Regions from separate parts of the Clostridium hominis genome, predicted to be linked through region 1. Evidence: riboswitches for the same ligand, from Rfam matches in the RefSeq annotation. Region 1 holds a riboswitch; each other region holds the start of a gene.
What was found. Region 1 has a riboswitch for lysine ahead of H8S20_RS16185 (YfcC family protein). Riboswitches for the same ligand answer to the same signal wherever they lie in the genome.
Positions count from the first base shown of each region.

Region 1 (4,111 bases):
TAGATGAAGAATTATTAAAGGTAGGGCAAATAGAATCTACTGTAGTAAAAAATGAGTTTAGGGGAAACAGATTGCAGAAAGTTATTTGTGAAGAGTTAGAAAAGATAGCAAGGGAAAAAGAGAATACTATATTAACTTCTACAGCATCACCGTATAATAAATTTAGTGTTAATACTTTTATAGATTTAGGGTATGAGATAAAGGTAGAGAAAGTAAAATATGGAGGATTAAAAAGATACGTAATGATGAAAAAATTAAGTCAGCCAAATAAATAAGTAAGGAGTAAGTAAAGTATGAGATATGTGATAGTGTGTGCAATTAAAGGGGAAGCAGGAGATTTTAATAATAATTTAAGAAAAGATATATTAAAAAAGTTTAATGCTAAGTCTTCAAAGCTTCCAGCTCATTTTACTATAAAAGCTCCCTTTGAATACGATGGAAGTATTATAGATTTAGAAAACAATATTGAAGCATTTTGTAAGAGAGAGAGAAGTCAACCTTTTAGATTAAACAATTATAATCATTTTGATAATAGGGTTATTTATATGGATGTAGATATGTCAAAAGAAGGAAAGATGTTACATGATAGGCTTATTGAAGAGATAGATAAGTCTTCATATATTAATTTTACAAAAACTGATGGTAAGGATAAGGTGTTTCATGTTACTTTATCCTCAAAAAAATTACCTCCCATTTATGAAGAAGTATGGAACTATGTAAATCAGTATAAATTTGATTTTAAATGTAATTTTGATAACATAACAATTTATAAATGGGAAGAGAATACTTGGAAAATTTATAGAGAATTTCTTTTATTATTGTAAATTTAAATTATATAAATGAATCATTAATGCTACTAATACCATTAAACCAAACATAACGAAGATAGCTAATTTATTAATCTCTTTATTTTTTCTTTTTTTTATTTCTTCAAATTTTAATATGTCTTCTGATGTCATAGTTCTTAATGTTATTCTGTAGTAATTTGCTTTTTTAAAGCGAAGAATATTCATTTTTAAATTACCTCCAAAATTATGTAATCATAAGGATAATACTATTATAACACTTATTACCATAAAAAGGAAATTGCGTTACTTAAATGATTAACATTATGTTAGATAAATCATATATTTTAGTATCAAAAGAAAAAGTATATCTAAAGTATTAACAATATTTTTATTAATAATATGCTAAAATACAATTATTAGTGTTAATTTTCAACATTAGGGAGGCTTAATAGTGAATAGTTTAGATAAAGATTTTTATTTAGAAAAATACCCTCATATAGAGGAATATATAGAAAGAAGTAATATTGATTTTAAAGAGTTGCAAAAAATATATAATGACTTTGTAAAATTTGAGAACTCTTATGAAACTCAAGCAGATTTTATAGCTAATATATTACGTTCCAATGAAAATATACATTCTGTTAAATCAAGAATAAAAGATCCAGAAAGATTAATTGAAAAGATTATAAGAAAAACGGAAGATAGGAAAGTTAAAAATGGAAAAGATTTTCATTTTAATGTAGATAATTATAAAAATGAGATAACAGATTTAATTGGAATAAGAGTTTTACATATATTTAAAGACCAATGGAAAGATATACATGACTTTATAGTAAAGACATGGAATGTAGTTGAAATAACAGCAAACATAAGAGATGGAGACGATAGATATATATTTGATGATTTAGGTATAGAAGTAAGGTCACGACAATCAGGTTATAGATCAGTTCATTACTTAGTAGAATGTTATCCTACAAATCAAAAGGTTATAGCTGAAATTCAAGTTAGAACTATCTTTGAAGAGGGGTATGGGGAGATAGATCATAGGCTTAGATATTCTCATCATGAGATTCCGGAAATATTAAAATCTAATTTATTATTATTTAATAGGATAGTTGGAAGTGCTGATGAAATGGCTTCATTAATAAATATGTTAAATAATAACCTTGGAGATAAGGAGAATTATTATGAAAATAAGCTAAAGGAAAAAGAAGAAGAAATACAAAGATTAAAAGAGGAATTAAAAAAGTATCAAACTAACAAATAAAAAACTTGTAGAAATATGCCTAATGATGTATAATTATGCATATAAAAATTTAATAATATGTAGATAGAGGTTGCGGTATTTAATAGTATCTTTGCAAGAAAATTAAGCATAAGTGCAAAATGAAAGGAAATATCGCCGAAACAAATAACTGAGGCTTTAAGGTTATTATGTTGGGGTTATACAGAATATGTATAACACTGTCATAATCAAATGATTATGGAGGGCTATCACTGAAGTGTATTTTAAATAAGGTATTAATACTGAATTTATAAGAGTCTTAAGTGATAAGCTTAAGGCTTTTTTGTTTATTCTAGAAAGATAAAAAACAATAGGAGGATGAAGATGTTAAATTTACAGAAGAAAAGAGAAAAATCAGAGGATGTTATGAAAAAAGAAATGAAAATGCCTCATACTTTAGTTATAATTTTTGGAATTATAATTTTAGTATCAATAGCAACTTACTTTGTTCCAGGTGGAGCTTATGAAAGAGTTGTAAATGAAGCAGGGAAAACTGTAGTTGTAGATGGAACTTTTAGCTATGTAGAAAGCAATCCACAAGGAATATTTGCAGTACTACAAGCACCACTAGAAGGGATTATGAGTGCAGCTGAGATAATTGCATTTTTATTTGTAGTTGGAGGAGCTATAAATGTTGTATCAAGAACTAAAGCTATTGATCTTGGTATAGTTAGATTAGTTAATAAATTAAAAGGTAAAGAAATATTAATAATACCAATATTAACACTTATATTTTCTATTGGTGGAGCAGTTTTTGGTATGTCAGAAGAAGCAATACCATTTATAACGCTTTTACTTCCACTTATGTTAGCATTAGGTTACGATAGTATATTAACTGTTGCAGTTACATATTTTGCGTGTATATTAGGTTTCTCAACAGCAATGCTAAATCCATTTACAGTACATATTGCCCAAAATATAGCTGGTGTAGAAGTAGGTTCAGGAGTTGGATTCCGTACAGTAGTATGGGCTATTACAACAGCTGTTGGTATAGCATTCTTAATGTATTATGCTAATAAGATTAAAAAAGATCCAACAAAGAGTTTAGTTTATGAATCAGACAGAAAGAAAAAGGAAAAACTAGAAGTTAATATTCATAGTCATGAAGATTTTACTATAAAGCATAAAGCTATATTATCTCTTTTAGCAGTAGCTATAGGAGTTATAGTTTGGGGAGTATTAGTTAAGGGATTCTATATTTCTGAAATAGCAGCAGTATTTTTAGCAATGGGATTATGTTCAGGTATTGTTGGAAGATTATCACTTAACGATATGGCAGAGGCATTTATAGAAGGTGCAAAAGGAATGATTGGGGCAGCTGTAATAATAGGTTGTGCTAAAGGAATAGTTATAATTGCAGAAAATGCTCAAATAATAGATACAGTTTTACATGGTTTAGTTGGATTAATTGGTAATTTACCATCATTAATAGCTGCATATTTAATGTATATAGTTCAAATGATAGTAAACTTCTTTGTTATTTCAGGTTCAGCACAAGCTGCTGTAACTATGCCATTACTTGCACCACTTGGAGATTTGGTAGGGGTACAAAGACAATTATCAGTCTTAATATTCCAATTAGGAGATGGCTTCTCAAATGCAATATTCCCAACATCAGGAATATTAATAGCGTCATTAGGATTAGCTGGAGTTCCATATTCTAAATGGGTAAAATGGATACTTCCAATACAAGCAATAATATTCTTATTAAGCTTAGGATTTATAACTGTTGCAATGATGATAAATTGGATGTAAAAAAATTTAAGACTCAAAATTCAAATAAGTTTTACTTATTAAAATAGGAGAGGCTGCTTAGGCAGCTTCTAAATTATATATAAAAATATTAATTAATTTAGGGGAGTTAAAGATGAAAGAGAGATTAACTAGTGAAGGACAAAAAATACATAAAAGACTAATAGAAATAAGCGATTATATATATGAAAATCCAGAGTTAGGAAACGAAGAGTATAAAGCAGTAAAAGTTTTAACTGAACTTTTAAAGGAGCACAATTTTGAAGTAGAGGAAAGATACCTAAAT
Region 1 is NZ_JACOOO010000038.1:30,352-34,462, forward strand. It holds gene H8S20_RS16165 (GNAT family N-acetyltransferase) at 1-275, shown strand, start outside; gene H8S20_RS16170 (2'-5' RNA ligase family protein) at 294-824, shown strand; gene H8S20_RS16175 (hypothetical protein) at 816-1,013, opposite strand; gene H8S20_RS16180 (RelA/SpoT domain-containing protein) at 1,240-2,055, shown strand; lysine riboswitch at 2,112-2,290, shown strand; gene H8S20_RS16185 (YfcC family protein) at 2,398-3,828, shown strand; gene H8S20_RS16190 (M20 family metallopeptidase) at 3,941-4,111, shown strand, end outside.

Region 2 (4,111 bases), on a different contig from region 1:
TAGGAACACCTGCAAGTCCAAAGGTAGGAAATGAAATTGAAACAATATTAACTCAATTAAGAAGTAGACAAATAGCTAGGGAACAACTACAAACATATGAAACCCAACAAAAAGCAGCTGAAAAGGAGAAAGAGTTAAGAGAGGCAGAAGCTGTAGCTAAACAACAAACTACATTAACTGAATCTGATATAAATATTAGAATTCAAGAAAATCAAGGTAAAGCTGAGTTGATGAAAGCAAGGCAGGATGCAGAGAAAATACAAAAACTTTCTGAGGCAGATGCTTATAAAGTTAAGAAGCAATCAGAAGCTGAAGCATTTAAAATTAAGGTTACTGCAGAGGCTGAGGCTGATAAAGAAGCTAGAGTAGGTATATCTAAAGCTATAGCAGCTAAAGAACAAGTTAATGCTTATGGGGGACCACAATATAAAGTTATAAATGACGTTATGTCATCATTTGCAAATGCTATTAAGGATGGAAAGGTTGATATAGTTCCTAAGACATTAGTAAATGCTAGCGGAAGCAGTGATGGGGTAGGCACAAATGCATTTGAGTCACTAATGATGCTTTTATTAAGTGAAAAATTAGGGGGATTAGAATTCAATAAAGAAAGTGAAATTTCTGATCAAGTTAAAAGAATAAAAGAGGAGCTTTTGAATCAAATATCAACAAAAGATTATGTGGAAAATAGTTTGTTAAGCGAAGAAGAAAAAGAAAATTAATTATTTTCTTAAAATATGTATATATTTCATTTCGTAGGGAAAACTGAGAAAGAACAAGTGTTAAATTCAGGAGGAAATAAAATGTCAGACAAAACTTTAGTATGTAGAGACTGCGGACAAGAATTCGTATTTACTACAGGAGAACAAGAATTCTACAAGGAAAAAGGCTTTACAAATGAGCCAACAAGATGTGCTGCTTGTAGAAAAGCTAAAAAAGAACAAAACAATAGAAGATAAGTAATCTTTTGTTTTAAAGTAGTATTAAAGTAATAGTTTATTATTTTAATACTACTTTTTTCAATAATTTTAAAATATGTTTACTATAAATCACATTATGACAAAAAAACTCATATGTATATCTTATACGATATGAGGAGAAAGTGATATGAACGAAAGAGTATTTTTAGCTAAAGACTATAGTTACTATGAATCTTTAGGTCTTAGTAAGGAAATAGAAATATGGGAAGATGGTCTTAGAACATCTGGAGATAGAAATTCATATGAATGGTGGTACTTTGATGCAGAGTATACTAATGGTTGCAAATTTGTAGTTATATTTTATACAAAAGATAGGTTTGATGTTAAGGGATCGGGAAAACCTACAGCTACTTTAGATGTTACGCTACCTAATGGACAAACAATATGTAGAACAATAAGTGAGAATACTAAAATGATCGATGCATCAAAAGAGAGTTGTTATGTAAAAATAGGAGATAGCTTTATAAAGTATGAAAATGGAAGTTATCATGTTCATTTTAAAGATGAGTTAGTTCAATATGATTGTGTTATGAAAAGCGACCTTTCTATGTATAGACCTAAAACAGGATATACATTTTTTGGCGAGGATGAAAAATTATATTTTGCATGGTTAGTAGCACAACCAAGTGCAAAAGTTTCAGGATATGTAAAAGTAGGGGGATTAAGTTTAGAGCTAGAAGGTAATGGGTATCACGATCATAATTGGGGAAATGTTGAGATGAATAAAATAATTAATCATTGGTATTGGTGTAGAGCTAAGGTAGGGCCATACACAATAATCGCTAATGATATTATAGCTGAGCAGAAATATGATTATTTAAGGTCAGCTACTATGTTTATTGCTAAGAATGATGAAGTACTACTAGAGGATGAAGAGAAAACTAAGATCGAAAGGAATAATACAAAAGAGCATGATTTAACTAAGAAATTTATAGATAATAATATAACATTTATTTGCAAAGATGATAATGGAGTAAAGTATACTATTGAATTTTTTAGAGAGAAAGATATTTTCGCGTCATCACTTTTAAATGTTATGGGATTATCTTATAGCGAAATTTTATTGGCAATTTCTGAAAAGATAAACCCAACATATCTTAGATGTGTTGGAAATGTTAGATTAACTGTAGAATCAGAAGAAGGTAAAGAAATTTTTCAAAGTGATGCATTATGGGAGCAAATGTTTTTTGGAAATAATAAAACAGCATATATATCAGAGAAATAAGAAAAAATATCTATTAGATAAGAAAAAAAGATTAAGTTGTAACACTTTTTAAAGCATATAATAAACTAAAATCAAAGATGAAAAAATTATTTGACATTAATGTAAATTAATGCTAAACTTGGTTTAAGTTAAAGTAAATTGAATATGTTGTAAACAACTTGATGTAGAGGCCGCGATTGTCATCAGTACTGTAACTGAAAACTTTAAGCTAATATTTATTAGATTAAAGCTACTCATTGGAATGTTATGAGAAAGAGTTATAGGAAAGGGTCCATCGCCGAAATGGATAGATAAAAGTCTATTTATTGGGGCTATGTTTAAGAAGCATAGAACTGTCTTATGAGAATTGCCCAATTTTCATAAAGAAGAGCTACATCTTGTTGGGGCAGAAGGTTTTGTTTTATATTATTTTAAAACAGTCATGAGTGCCTTTTGCTCATGACTGTTTTTTTTATTTACTAACTTATTCAGGTTAAATTTAGTAAATAGGAGGATATAAAATGAAATTATTTGGAACTATGAAAAAAAATCAAAATGGGAACTTAGAAATAGGAATGTGTGATGCTGTTGATTTAGCAAAAGAATATGGTACACCGTTATATGTAATAGATGAAGAATTAGTTAGAAGAAATTGTAGAACTTTTAAAGAAAATTTTAAATCGTATGGAATAGAAACAGAAGTTATATATGCCTCTAAAGCATTTTTAAACCTAGCTATTTGTAAGGTAATTGAAGAAGAAGGTTTATCACTAGATGTAGTATCAGGAGGAGAACTTTATACAGCTATTAGGAGCAATTTTCCATTAAATAGGGTTTACATGCACGGAAATAATAAAACAGAAGAAGAGCTTAGATTAGCTATAGAATCGAATATTGGAAGAATAGTTGTAGATAACAGATATGAGCTAGAGTTGATTCAAGAGTTATGTGATGAATTAGATAAAAATATTGATGTTCTTTTGAGGGTGAACCCAGGAGTTGATGCTCATACTCATGAATATATCCAAACATCAAAAAATGATTCTAAGTTTGGAGAATCTATATTTAGTGAAGATATATATGAAGTAATAAAAAGCTTTATGAAGAGTGAAAGAGTTACTTTAAGAGGATTTCATTGTCATATAGGATCACAAATATTTCAAGAGACATCTTTTTATATGAGTGTTTCAGTTATGATTGATTTTATAAGTAGGATAAAGGAAAAGTGCGATTTTGTTACTAGAGAGTTAAATATGGGTGGAGGTTTTGGAGTTTATTATTGTGAAGGAGATTCACCTATAGAGCTAGGTAATTTTTTAAGTAATATGGTAGTTTCCACTAAAGAAGAATGTTCAAAACATAATTTGGCTATTCCTAAAATAATGATAGAGCCAGGAAGATCTATCATTGCAAATGCAGGAACAACTTTATATAAGATTGGTGGAACAAAGAAAACTTATGGGGAGAAAAATTATATTTTTGTTGATGGGGGAATGACAGATAATATTAGAACTGCATTATATGATGCAAAATATGAAGCTGTAGTAGCTAATAAGCTTGAAAGTAATACAAATATTGAATATACAATAGCAGGTAAATGCTGTGAATCAGGTGATATTATAATTAAGGATATAGTTCTTCCAGAGGTAAAAAGAAATGATATACTAGCTGTTTTAAGTACAGGGGCTTATAACTATACAATGGCTAGTAATTATAATAGAATTCCTAAACCATCAGTTGTATTTGTAAAAGATGGTATAGCAAGATTAGCAGTTAAAAGAGAAACTTACGAAGATGTTTTAAGAAATGATGTTATGTTTTAATAAGTATTAATTTTAATTTATTGTTTGAATCTATATTTTTGATATAAGAAAAAATATTTCATATATTAAAGGGGGCAATTAAATGGATATTGTAGTGCAAAAAT
Region 2 is NZ_JACOOO010000001.1:77,606-81,716, forward strand. It holds gene H8S20_RS00355 (SPFH domain-containing protein) at 1-722, shown strand, start outside; gene H8S20_RS00360 (zinc-ribbon domain-containing protein) at 804-959, shown strand; gene H8S20_RS00365 (hypothetical protein) at 1,108-2,205, shown strand; lysine riboswitch at 2,362-2,586, shown strand; gene lysA (diaminopimelate decarboxylase) at 2,706-4,007, shown strand; gene H8S20_RS00375 (aspartate kinase) at 4,090-4,111, shown strand, end outside.
Region 2: linked by a shared signal. The riboswitch ahead of lysA (diaminopimelate decarboxylase) and the one ahead of H8S20_RS16185 (YfcC family protein) in region 1 are both predicted to bind lysine.

Region 3 (4,111 bases), on a different contig from region 1:
CTGATAAACTTCTCATAGTTGAACCTACAAATAATGGACTAAAATAATCACTAAAGAATACAAACATTCCCATAACCCATGATGTTAACTGTATCTTAACTCTACTTAAGTTTTTCTTTCTCATAATTTCTGTAAATCCTTGAATTGCCCCTGTACGTTGAAAGAATGCTATTAATATCCCTATAAATAACTCTAAAAGTAAAATCCAAGAAAAACTAGTAGTTCCTAACGATCTTTTAAGTAAGTCCGGAAATGCTAATAATCCATTTCCCGTTAATAAAACTCCTATAAAAATCGATACAAATAACGAAAATATAGTGTTTCTAGTTTTAAACGCCAGTACTATAGCAAGTATTGGCGGCAATATCGATATAATCCCCAAGTGCGTTCCCGCTTCCATATATAAAGTCCTCCTCTTTATTCATTTGCTTATTGCTAATTTGCTTCTGTTGTAGTTGCTTTAGGTGCTATATCCATTTTTGCCCCAACTAAACCTAAAACATCTTCTGGTGTTGTCCATTCTCTATTTTGAATAACACTTGTCTCTTCATGAGTAAGAACTCCTTTATAAGCAGTTAAGCTTCTTCTTAAGAATCCATCTCTTCTACAAGCTTCCTTAATTCCATTGTTAGCTATTGATCTAATATGTGGCAATACACTTGCTGCATATGCAATAGAAGTTGTATGAGCTGCTGCCCCTGGTATATTATCTACACCATAATGAATTACCCCATTAACTTCATAAACTGGATTTTCGTGAGTTGTTGGTCTATAAGTTTCTATTGCCCCACCAACATCTGCACTAATATCAACTATTACTGTTCCTTTTTTCATTAAGCCAAGCATTTCTTCAGTAATTAAATGGTCTTTTCTATGCTTCGGCCATTTAACACAATTTACTACTAAATCTGTAGTTGGTAATAATGATTTTATGTTTGATTGATTTGAGAACATAGTTCTTACATTTGCAGGATATAACTCTTGACAAGCTCTCATAGATCCTATATTTATATCCATGACTGTAACTTGAGCTCCTAATGAAGCTAAAGTTTGTATTGCACCTTTACCAACAATTCCTGCACCTAATACTATTGCATTAGCTCCTGGTGCTCCACCGATACCCATTACTAATTTACCGATTCCTCCATTGTTATTAAGTAAGTAATTTACCCCCATTAAAGCCCCTAGCTTTCCTGCAACTTCACAGTTTGGAGAACCATATCTATGTGTATCCTCTGCTGTAAATGCTATTACTTCTTTATCTAGTAACACATCAACCTCTTCTCTGTTAGCAGCAGGATGTATACAAGTGAATAAAATTTGATCTTTTCTTAATAAATCATATTCTTCTGGGAAGAACTCTTTAACTTTAAGTATCATATCACAAGTTGAGTAAATCTCTTCTCTAGTTTCTACAATCTTAGCCCCTGACTTTTTATAATCTTCATCATAAAATCCAGCATTGTATCCAGCATTAGATTGAACCCAAACCTCATGTCCATCATTTATAAGTTCTTCTACTTCTACAGGTGTTACAATAACCCTTGATTCTCCTGGTTTAATTTCTTTTAAAGCTCCTATTAACATCTTTTTCCCCCTTAATCTTATTGCTTGTCCTTTGTTTTAGGATAATAAGGACTATATATAATATTAATTACCCATCTTCATATAGTTTTGAAGATGCAGCTGACAATATTAAAATATAGAATTATAATTGCCTGCTAAATAAATATTAACTTTTATACTTTTTGACCCCAATGTATAATATTTAACTCATTTTTTGTATAAAAAAAACCTTAAGTGTTCACTTAAGGTATGAAGTATACAACAAAATATTGTAATTTCCTTAAATGATAGCACTCCACAAAACGTGACAGTCATATAGATATTATCTATACACCCAAAATAAAGCTTTAAAGCATTAGCTATATCCTTCGGCGATAAATCCTTTTGTAGTAACTCACAGCTGCTTAGCTCATTACAACTACTATTAAGTATCGCTCCTCTATCTTCTAATTATTCTATTTGTTACCATAATAACCTATTCCTATATATTTTTCAATATATATTTTTCAATATTTTTATAAAATTGCAATTTTACCTTTTAAAAATTGCATTTTAACTTTTTTTACTAATTAAGCAAATATAAAAACCCTCCATAAATTCATTTGGAATAATCCTAATAGATTTACCTATTCTCTCATCATAAACCTTATCCTTAAAAGAAATTATTCCACTTTTATAGTTAGTTATATTTAAATTTATAGTCAAAATTTCTGCATCTTTATGCCTTTTTAGTAAATAATTTATTACTTCTTCATTTTCTTGTGGCGAAATTGTACATGTTGAATATAATATAATCCCGCCTTTTTTCAATGCAACAAAAGCTGATTGTATAAGCTCTTTTTGTACCTTTACGAAAGGACTATTCTTTAATAGCTTAAGTTTTTTAGTATTTTTAATATTAATTGTCCCCTCTCCTGAACATGGTACATCAAGAAGTATTTTATCAAAATATTCCTTATAAATATGCATTAGCCTCCTGCCATCTAAATTTAATGACGTAACATTCTTTGCCCCAAGTTTTTCTAAATTAAACTTTAACCGTTCATATCTAATCTTATTTACTTCATTTGCAACTATTACGCCTTCATTATTCATCTTCTCTGCCAGCTTCAAAGTTTTACCACCTGGTGCTGCACACATATCAAGAACCTTATCTTTCTTATTTACATCTAATATCTCAGCTGGCATTATACTAGATAAATTTTGTAAATATATATTTCCATTCTTATAAGCTTCTAAGCCTTGTAGTAGTCTGTCTTGTTTTTCTTTTAATATATAAACATCTTTATAACAAGTACATCTATCTACCTTAATATTCTTTCTTTTTAATTCATCTAAAACCTTATCCCCGTCTTCTTTTAGCCTATTAATTCTAAAGGTAGTTTTCCTTCCTAGTAAATAGCTTTTTAATATTAAGTCAACCTCTTTCGGCGTATATATTTCATATAACATCTCTAGATAATACTCTGGAAATAATTCTCTAACGCCCTTTATACCTATACCAACAGCCATAAATTCCTCCCCATAATTTATAACTTTGTATACTATATGTTAAGTAGTTGTTTTTTATATCAAAATTCTCATTTATAGTCTTAAATAAAAAACAGATTACTTTAATAAAACTTACTAAGTATCCTCTTATTTTTTTACTTTAATTTCACTTAATTTTACTCCATATAAGTTCCCAAGCCTCATTATTATAATTTTCAAAATCCATATGACAACACTCCCAATTTTCAGGCCTACTTCCTGAGTAAGGTTTAAATCCAAACCTTAAGTATAAATTCACAGCCTTATAGCTCCAACTTTGAGTAGTTAAATATATATATTTTTCATCTTTTAATTTTTCATTTTTTAAAATATAGGATATAAGTGCCTTTGCTAATCCCTTGCCTCTATAATCTGGATGTACCGCTACCCAGTGCAATCTATACTTTATTCCTTCATCAAAATGCTTACCAAACCATAATGAAGCTGTAGCAACTACATTTCCTTTAGGGCTCTCCACAAAATAACAATAATTACTTAAATCAACATCCTCTTTAATAAATTCATTTTCAAAATACTTCCTAGCATCTAAAATATTATTAAATTCACCTACTTCTGTCTCAAGTTCAGCCCATTTTTCTTCCATACCTTCCTCATAAGGTTTAATAGTATACCCTACTGGAAGTTTATACTTTCTAAAAAACTCACTATTTCTTCTTACCATTAATACTTCATAATATTTTATCGACTTATCCATAACTGATTCTCCCTATATAGTTCTATATTAATAATTCTATGAGAAAAATATTTATTAATGATTGTTATTTTTCATTACCCAAGCAAATGTTTCTCTAAGATATAGTAATATATTCATCTTCAGATTTGGCTATATTATGATGTTTTTTTAACCAAATAAAATACCCGAAACATATAACTACTGAGACAAAGGATGCTACTGGTGAAGCTAAGCCCATCTTAAATAATGAAGTGTTAGTCATTTTACTCATTAGATATGATATTGGAATACGGACTCCAAATGTTGCAATCATACTATGAA
Region 3 is NZ_JACOOO010000005.1:5,742-9,852, forward strand. It holds gene H8S20_RS04650 (Na+/H+ antiporter NhaC family protein) at 1-400, opposite strand, end outside; gene H8S20_RS04655 (alanine dehydrogenase) at 436-1,587, opposite strand; lysine riboswitch at 1,847-2,016, opposite strand; gene H8S20_RS04660 (RsmB/NOP family class I SAM-dependent RNA methyltransferase) at 2,119-3,078, opposite strand; gene H8S20_RS04665 (GNAT family N-acetyltransferase) at 3,224-3,811, opposite strand; gene H8S20_RS04670 (MATE family efflux transporter) at 3,906-4,111, opposite strand, start outside.
Region 3: linked by a shared signal. The riboswitch ahead of H8S20_RS04655 (alanine dehydrogenase) and the one ahead of H8S20_RS16185 (YfcC family protein) in region 1 are both predicted to bind lysine.

Region 4 (4,111 bases), on a different contig from region 1:
AAAAGAGAAAAGTTAAAGGCTTAAAAAACAACTCTTCCTGGCGTTTGCAACAAGTGATGAGTAATAAGGGACAAGTGGCAGATTGCAAGTAATTATAAGAGTTAAATATTAAAAATTACGTAGTAATTTTATCTATAACTTTTAACTTGTCACTTGCAACTTTTAACTAAAAAAATTTGGGGGGATAATAATGATAAATTACATATGGTTTATAATGATTTTTCTAGGGATACTAGTTAGTGTGTTCACCGGAAATGGAGAAGCTATGTCTAATACAATAATTAGTTCTATAGATAGTACTGTTACTTTTATTATAAGCTTAGTAGGATTGATGTGTTTTTGGTGTGGTGTAATGAGAGTTGCTGAAAAAAGTGGATTAACAGAAAAGTTAGCAAAGCTTATGAAACCTGTACTTAAAGTTATTTTTAAGGAAGCGGCTAAAGATGAGAAAGCTTTAGGGGCAATTGTAATGAATATAACAGCTAATATGATGGGATTAGGAAATGCAGCTACACCTTTTGGAATAAAAGCTATGGAAGAGATGGATAGACTTAATAGAGATAAAGGAAGAGCCAGTAATGATATGGCATTATTTTTAGTGCTCAATGCAGCTTGTGTTCAACTAGTTCCGTCTACAGTAATATCTATAAGAGCTGCAGCTGGATCTACAAATCCAGGGGTAATAATTCTACCAGCTATTCTATCTACAACTATAGCTGCTGTAGTAGGTGTTATATGCGCTAAAATTCTTCAGAGGTATTTTTAAAAGGGGAGGGATAAAATATGTTTCAATATATAACTAAAAGTATAATTCCTATAATTGTATTCATAATAATAACTTATGGAATGATTAAAGGAAGAAAAGTTTATGAATGGTTTGTTGAAGGTGCAAAAGATGGATTAAAGGTATGTATGAATATTTTTCCCTATCTTTTAGCAATGATTTTAGCAGTTCATATATTTAGAGAGGCAAAGCTTTTAGATATGTTAAATAATCTTATAGCGCCTATATCAGGATTGATAGGATTACCTAAAGAGGTAGTTCCACTTACTTTAGTAAAGCCTTTATCAGGAAGTGGAGCTATGGGAATATTTACAGATATACTTAAGAATTATGGACCAGATACCTTTATTGGATTAGTGGCATCAGTAATAATGGGAACTACAGAAACTATTTTTTATACTGTAACAGTATATTTTGGAGCGGTAAAAATAAAAAAGGTTAGACATACTGTTTGGGCTGCAGTTATGGCTGATATGACAGCAATTATTATGGCGATACTAATGGTTAAAATTCTTATATTTTAAAACTATATGGAAAAATTTTGTTTTTATAGGTATAATATTTATTAATTGTAGCAGTTAATTAAAAAGAAAAGGAGCATAAATTATATGAAAGCAGATTTTTTTAAATGTAATAGGGCAAGATTACTAGAAAAGATAAAAGATAATTCTATTGTGATTTTATTTGCAGGTAATGCACCTAAAAAGACTGCAGATGAGGCTTATCCATTTACACCTAATAGAAATTTTTATTATTCTACAGGTATAAGTGAAGAAAATCATATTCTTGTAATGAGTAAAATAAATGGAACTACTAAAACTACTTTATTTATAAAAGATATAGATCTTGACTTAGAAAGATGGATAGGAAAGAGTATTCGTAAGGAAGAAGCTACAGAAATTAGCGGAATTGAAGATGTAAAATTTAAAAGCCAATTTGAATCAGATATTCATAGACAACTTTGTTTAAAAGAAGAAATAAACTTATATTTAGATTTAGAGAGAGATAGTATTTCTTCGTCAGTTAGCATTGCACATGAGTTTGCCCAAAATATAGTTTCTAAATATCCACAAGTAATGATTAAAAACGTATTTAGTATATTTGGAGAATTAAGATTAGTAAAAAGCGAAGAAGAAGTTGATAACATAAAGAAAGCTATATCAATAACAATTGAAGGTATTGAAGCTTTAATGAAAAATTCTAAACCTGGTATGAAGGAATATCAATTAGAATCATATTTTGATTTCGTATGTAAAAATAATGGTGTAAAAGATTTAGCTTTTAAGACTATTGCAGCGGCAGGAAAAAATGCAGCTACATTACACTATGTATCAAATGATGCAGAATTAAAAGATGGAGATTTAATTCAATTTGATTTAGGAGCACAATATAATTTTTATAATGCAGATATATCAAGAGCATTTCCTGTGAACGGGAAATTTACAGAAAGGCAAAAGGCTGTTTATAATGCTGTGTTAAAGGTTAATGAAGAAATAATTAATGATATTAAACCAGGTAAGACGTTTAAAGAGATAAATAATAAAGCTACTGATTTAATAGCTGAAGAGTGTATTAAATTAGGACTTATAAAAGAAAAGTCAGAGGTTAGCAAGTACTATTTCCATAGTATAGGACATAGCTTAGGCCTAGATACTCATGATTTAGAAACTCCTCATAGAGATATAACATTCAAGGAAGGTGTAGTATATACAGTAGAGCCTGGAATTTATATTGAAGAAGAAAATATAGGTATAAGAATAGAGGATGATGTTCTTGTAACTGAGGATGGAGTAATAAATCTAACAAGTAAAATGATAAAGACAGTGGAAGAAATAGAAAATTTTATGGCTAAATATAATAATATTGAGTAAATATATTAAAAAAGTTATAAAATGGTATTGTCAAAAACGAATATAATGTGTATAATGATATTAAATTAATCGTGAATAAATAAAGGTAGAGGCGCGGTACTTAATAGTACTATTAACGAGGTAAGCACTTTGAGTTAATAGGAAAGGAATTATCGCCGAAGCATACAACTGATGCTTTAAGGTTGTATAGCTGGGGATGTATATAAGATATACATCACTGTCACAAACTTGTTTTTGTGGTGAGCTATCATTTGAGGAAGACCTAAATTATTTTAATGCAATTTTAGGGCCTTGAGTGTTAACTCAAGGCTCTTTTTAATTGCACAAAAGCAAAACCCTTTAATTATTCACAAAAGAAATATATTAGATTAAGGGGGAAACAAAAAATGAAAAAGACAGGATTTAGAGTAATTCTACTGACAATGATTATTTTCACATTATCAACAACAATGGCATTCGCTAGTGAGTTAGAACCAGCAGCGGTTAATGCAGAAAGATTTGGATTATTAACTTTAATACCACCAATAGTGGCTATAGTATTAGCATTTATAACTAAGAATGTTGTAATTTCTTTATTTATAGGTATTTTATCAGGCAGCTTTTTAGTTAGCCTTACAGGACATAATGTGTTTTATGCACTTATACAAGCGTTTTTAGATTTTGTAACTAGAGCATTAAATTCTTTAGCAGATCCATGGAATGCAGGAATAATACTTCAGGTATTAGCAATTGGAGGAGTTATTAATCTAGTTGGGAAAATGGGTGGAGCAAAGGCAATAGCTGAAGCTTTAGCAAAAAAAGCAAAGACTGCAAAAAGTACTCAATTAATAACTTGGTTATTAGGATTATTCGTATTCTTTGATGATTATGCAAATTCTCTTATAGTTGGACCTATAATGCGTCCTGTAGCTGATAAAATGAAGATTTCAAGAGAAAGATTAGCGTTTATAATAGATGCAACTGCAGCACCAGTAGCAGGGCTTGCAATAATATCAACTTGGATTGGATTAGAAGTTAGTTTAATAGGTGAAGGATTTAATCAAATAGGTGTAGAAGCAAGTGGATTCGGGGTATTCCTTCAAACTATACCATATAGATTTTATAACATATTAATTCTTGCATTTATAGTTATAACAGCTGTTACTTTAAAAGAATTTGGGCCAATGAGAAAAGCTGAAATAGCGGCAAGAAAGAGAAATAAACATGTAGTTGAAGAAGTTGCAGCATCATCTTCTCAGATGGATGAATTAGAACCAAAAGAAGGTGTAAAACTTAGTATATGGAATGCAATTATTCCAATAGGAACATTAATTATTTCTGCATTAGTAGCATTTTATTACAGTGGATATAGTTCAATAATGGGCGGAGATAATGTAGCGCTTCAACAATTAATGTCTAATTCACCTATGTCATTTACAGGAATAATGGAAGCTTTCTCAGCAGCGGATGCTTCAGT
Region 4 is NZ_JACOOO010000031.1:71,823-75,933, forward strand. It holds gene H8S20_RS13605 (nucleoside recognition domain-containing protein) at 191-766, shown strand; gene H8S20_RS13610 (spore maturation protein) at 784-1,308, shown strand; gene H8S20_RS13615 (aminopeptidase P family protein) at 1,393-2,655, shown strand; lysine riboswitch at 2,734-2,910, shown strand; gene H8S20_RS13620 (Na+/H+ antiporter NhaC family protein) at 3,042-4,111, shown strand, end outside.
Region 4: linked by a shared signal. The riboswitch ahead of H8S20_RS13620 (Na+/H+ antiporter NhaC family protein) and the one ahead of H8S20_RS16185 (YfcC family protein) in region 1 are both predicted to bind lysine.